2 regions of the Nocardia pseudovaccinii genome follow, and region 1 is predicted to be linked to the other one. Evidence: riboswitches for the same ligand, from Rfam matches in the RefSeq annotation. Region 1 holds a riboswitch; the other holds the start of a gene.
What was found. Region 1 has a riboswitch for thiamine pyrophosphate ahead of thiC (phosphomethylpyrimidine synthase ThiC). Riboswitches for the same ligand answer to the same signal wherever they lie in the genome.
Positions count from the first base shown of each region.

Region 2: it holds a riboswitch for thiamine pyrophosphate, as region 1 does, so the genes downstream of both, ACQPZ2_RS23150 (purine-cytosine permease family protein) here and thiC (phosphomethylpyrimidine synthase ThiC) in region 1, are expected to answer to the same signal.

Region 1 is NZ_CP192074.1:1,006,540-1,008,925, forward strand. Features, by position in the region: gene ACQPZ2_RS04600 (MarR family winged helix-turn-helix transcriptional regulator) at 1-64, opposite strand, end outside; gene ACQPZ2_RS04605 (hypothetical protein) at 123-530, shown strand; gene ACQPZ2_RS04610 (VOC family protein) at 598-1,080, shown strand; gene ACQPZ2_RS04615 (hypothetical protein) at 1,073-1,267, opposite strand; TPP riboswitch at 1,376-1,502, shown strand; gene thiC (phosphomethylpyrimidine synthase ThiC) at 1,493-2,386, shown strand, end outside.
Region 2 is NZ_CP192074.1:5,118,619-5,121,004, forward strand. Features, by position in the region: gene ACQPZ2_RS23135 (DUF4383 domain-containing protein) at 1-98, opposite strand, end outside; gene ACQPZ2_RS23140 (DUF72 domain-containing protein) at 140-958, shown strand; gene ACQPZ2_RS23145 (hypothetical protein) at 933-1,214, opposite strand; TPP riboswitch at 1,397-1,511, shown strand; gene ACQPZ2_RS23150 (purine-cytosine permease family protein) at 1,508-2,386, shown strand, end outside.

The DNA.
Region 1 (2,386 bases):
CCCGCGACAGCAGGTAGGTCTCGAGGCCGAGCAGGCTCGGCGGAAGTGCACGCGCGGAGTCCATGCGAAGAATTATAGGATAGAACCTACGATAGGTATACACCTACTAATAAGGAGACAGCGTGGACGCCCTGTACTCGAGACTGCTCGTCACCCGTTTCGCCGAATGCTTCGACTTCTACAACGCCGTCCTCCCGGAGCTCATCGGCGCGAAGCTGATCAAAGGCACCGCGGCGGGCCCCTACGCGAACTGGGATGTCGACGACCGAGCGGTACTCGTGCTCTTCGATCGCGGCGCGATGTCCGAAGTCGTCGGCACCACCGATCTGCCCGTCACCGCCGCACCCGCGCAGGATGCCGTGATGTTCGTCTGCCGGGTGCCCGACGTCGACACGGGCCTCGACCTGTGCCTGCGCAACGGCGCGACCCTGGCCGCCGCCGCGACCGATCGACCGAACTGGGGTCCGAACCTGCGCACAGCCCACCTGCGCGACCCAGCGGGTACCCTGATCGAGCTCCAGTCCTACTGACGGGCGATGAATTCCGTCCGCCAGCACCGTCGGCACTAATACAGGCACACCGATCGGGAGGACCACCATGCAGAAAATCGTCACGAACCTCTGGTACGACACCCAGGCCGAGGAGGCCGCCGAGTTCTACTGTTCGCTGTTCGAGGATTCGAAGATCACCAATGTCGTGCCCTACTCCGAGGTGGGTCCGCGCGAAGCCGGGCTGACGATGCTCGTCGACTTCGAACTCAACGGACAGAAGTTCACCGCCATCAACGGCGGCGGCGATTACCACTACACCCACGCCATGTCACTGCTGGTGAATTGCGACAGCCAGGACGAGGTCGACCGGCTCTGGACGGCACTGCTCGCCGACGGCGGCCAGCCGATCGAATGTGGTTGGCTCAACGACAAATACGGTATTCCCTGGCAGATCTGGCCCGTCGAAGCCGACACCCTGTTGACGAGTACCGACCGCGCGGCCGCGAACCGCGCCACGCAGGCGATGCTCGGTATGCAGAAGATCGACCTGCAGGGCATGCGGGACGCCTACGAGGGCAAGGTCAGCTGATCTGCCAGGAGCCGACCTCCCGGTATCCGGAGTTGTAGATCGCGGAGCTGTCACCCTCGGTGATCTGGTAGTGCTTCATATTTCCGCCCCAATAGCGCAGGATCCGGCCGAGCTCATCGGCGAGATCGGCCGGCGCGGCCACGCCGTCGGGCAGGGCATCCAGATCTACCTCCAGGATGAATTTCACCCTGAGGAATGTACCGGCGCCCGGTCGGGCCTCGGGCGCTTCGCTGTATGTTCCTCCGATCGCCGGGCGGGGCGCGGACGTGGAAAGGTATCGTCGGGCGGGAAAATTTCACACACCAACGGGGGCTCGCACCAGCGGGCTGAGAGGACGGCTAGCCCAATTCGGGCGTTCAGGGCCGTCGACCGTATGAACCTGACCGGGTAATGCCGGCGTAGGGAGGATATCATGGGCACACCTGTAGATTCCGTGACCACCGGTCCGATCGAAGGCAGCGTCAAGCACTACCAAGAGGTCGATGACCTGCGCATTCCGGTGCGCCGGATCAATCTGACCAATGGCGAGCACTTCGACGTCTACGACACCTCGGGCCCGTACACCGATGACACGGCGTCCATCGATCTGGAGGCCGGGCTACCGAAGCTGCGCGACAGCTGGACCAAACCCGGGGTCGACGGTCCGCCGACCCAGCTGGCCTGGGCGCGGCAGGGCATCATCACCCCCGAGATGCGCTTCATCGCCGCGCGCGAGGGCGTCACGCCGGAGCTGGTGCGTGACGAGGTCGCCGCCGGTCGAGCGGTCATCCCGGCCAATCACAAGCATCCGGAGCTGGAGCCGACCATTATCGGCAAGAAGTTCCTGGTGAAGATCAATGCCAATATCGGCAATTCGGCCGTGTCCTCCTCGATCGCGGAGGAGGTGGAGAAGATGGTGTGGGCCACCCGCTGGGGCGCGGACACCATCATGGATCTGTCCACCGGCAAGAACATTCACGAGACGCGCGAATGGATCCTGCGCAACTCGCCCGTGCCGGTCGGCACCGTGCCGATCTATCAGGCGCTGGAGAAGGTGAACGGCGATCCGACCGCGCTCACCTGGGAGATCTACCGCGACACCGTGATCGAGCAGTGCGAGCAGGGCGTCGACTATATGACCGTGCACGCCGGTGTGCTGCTGCGCTATGTGCCGCTGACCGCCAAGCGGGTCACCGGCATCGTCTCGCGCGGCGGATCCATCATGGCCGCATGGTGTCTGGCGCATCATCAGGAGTCGTTCCTGTACACCAACTTCGCCGAACTCTGCGAGATCCTGGCGCGTTACGACGTGACCTTCTCCCTCGGT
Region 2 (2,386 bases), 4.1 Mb from region 1:
CACACGATGTGGACCACACCGATCACGAAGACGGCCCACTGCAGAAAACTCCACCGCGTCCAGTCGATTCGCCGCTCGACCACCGATTGTTCGCTCATCGCGCCCTCCCTGACCGTATCTACTACACAGCGTAGTTGAAATGGGGGTCATCGGAAAGTGCTTCGATGGAGGTGTGCCCTTACTCGTCGGCACGTCGGGTTGGCAGTACCGGGACTGGCGCGACGTGCTGTATCCGGCGAACGTTCCGCAGCGTGCGTGGCTCGAAACCTACGCCGCGGGCTTCGCGACGGTCGAGAGCAACAATGCCTTCTATCGACTGCCCAGCGGCGAGACCTTCGCGGCATGGCGGGAGCGGACACCGCCGGACTTCTGTTTCGCGGTCAAGGCAAGCCGCTTCCTCACCCACATCAAGCGGCTGCGCGAACCCGAGGAGCCGGTCGGACGCTTGATGGAGCACGCCCGCGCGCTGGGCGACAAGCTCGGACCGGTGCTGTTGCAGCTTCCGCCGACGCTGCAGGTCGATCCGGCACTGCTCGACGCCTGCCTACGCTGTTTTCCGCCCGACGTCCGGATCGCGGTCGAACCCAGGCACGAGTCCTGGTGGATTCCGGAAGTTCGTGCCGTGCTGACGGAATGCGGCGCGACGCTGTGCTGGGCCGACGTCCAGTCCCGTCCCGTCGTGCCGCTGTGGCGCACGACGGACTGGGGTTATCTGCGACTGCATTCCGGACGCGCGGCACCCGCACCGCGCTACGGACGTACGGCACTTTCCAGTTGGGCGCGACGGCTGTCCGACACATGGTCGGATCGCGAGCGGGTGTACGTCTACTTCAACAATGATCCCGGCGGTGCGGCGGTTCGCGACGCGGTCGTCTTCGCGCGCGCCGCCGCCACGGCCGGAGCCACCGTCAGCCGAACACCCGCAACGGCTTTCAGCTCCCCACGACAGCATTCATGATGGTGCCCGCACTGGTCGCGATCACACCACCGACCATCGCGCCGGCGAGCATCTTCGGCGAGTCCAGCGTGCCGCCGCTCCACTTCTCCCAGGCGAACCGGCCGCCCGCGTAGGTGATTCCGGAGACACCCGACAGCAGGACGAACCAGGTCAGGTAGCGAACCATCTGCAGGATCTTCTCCGAATTGGGCGGGGCCTCGGGCGTCGGATTCCCGAGTTGAGCAAGGACGGTCTCGTGCAAGGCAATCAGCATCATGGGCACATACTCATTCCAGTCGAGGTGAGCGATGAGCGGCAGATAACCGAGCGATAACCACATCGATACCCGCACAGTATGAGCGGTGACTGCGATTTTCGGGCCGTCTCCGCGGAACCTGTCTGGAATGTCCGAAGGCGCGGCCCGGCGCGCCGATGCGCGGGTGTAGCATTTCGCCCGAATAACCCCAACGCGGGAGCTCGGGCACGGCCGGGCTGAGAGGGCGGACCCCACGTTTCGCCGACCGCATGAACCTGTCCGGGTAATGCCGGCGTAGGGAGAGCGGTACCGGGATGTCTGCACCCACCCTTGATCGATCCGAGCGGCGCGAAGCACCGTTGACCCTGGACCAGCCTGCACCGAAGGTCCTTTCGTTCTGGGACCAGAGCGCGTTCTGGGCGAACCTCGGGGTCAGCCTGTTCGCATTCTCCGGCGCGTACACGGTGCTCGCGCCGAATTCCGATGGCGGCGCGCAGATCTCCATCGCCGCGGGCATTCTCGCGATGATCATCGGCACGGTGGTCGGCGGGCTCATGCTCGGCCTGGCCGCGGTGCCCGGAGCCAAGACCGGTAAGCCCGCGATGATGTTGCTGCGCGGACTGTTCGGCGCGAAGCTCAGCTACCTGCCGACGGTGCTCAATATCGCCCAGCTGATCGGTTGGGGCACCTTCGAATTGATCGTCATCGGCGATGCGGCCGAAGAGTTGTTCGACGGTGGTCCGCACTGGGTTTACGTGGTCGCCGCGGGTGTGCTGACAACGGTGCTGACGATCTGGCCGCTGGGTTCGGTGCGGATGCTGCGGCGGTTCGTGACCGTCGGCGTGGTGATCGCGTTGATCTGGTTCTATATCCAGTTCGTCCGCGCGGGTCTGCCGGATCTGACCACCAACCCGGGCACCGAGGGCGGCGGACCGTTCGGCGTGGATTGGAATCTCTTCTGGGTCGCCACCGATGCGGCGCTCGCGGTTTCGATCTCGTGGGTGCCGGTGGCGGCCGACTACACCCGGCACTCCCGCAGCACCGGCGCGGCATTCGGCGCGGCCAGTGGGGCGTATGCGTTCACCCAGATCATCGCGTATGTGCTCGGACTGTTCGCGCTGGCGCTCGCATCCGGCGACGGCGGGGTGTATTCGCCGTTCCTGACCGTCACCCTCGGAGCGGTGTTCTTCTTC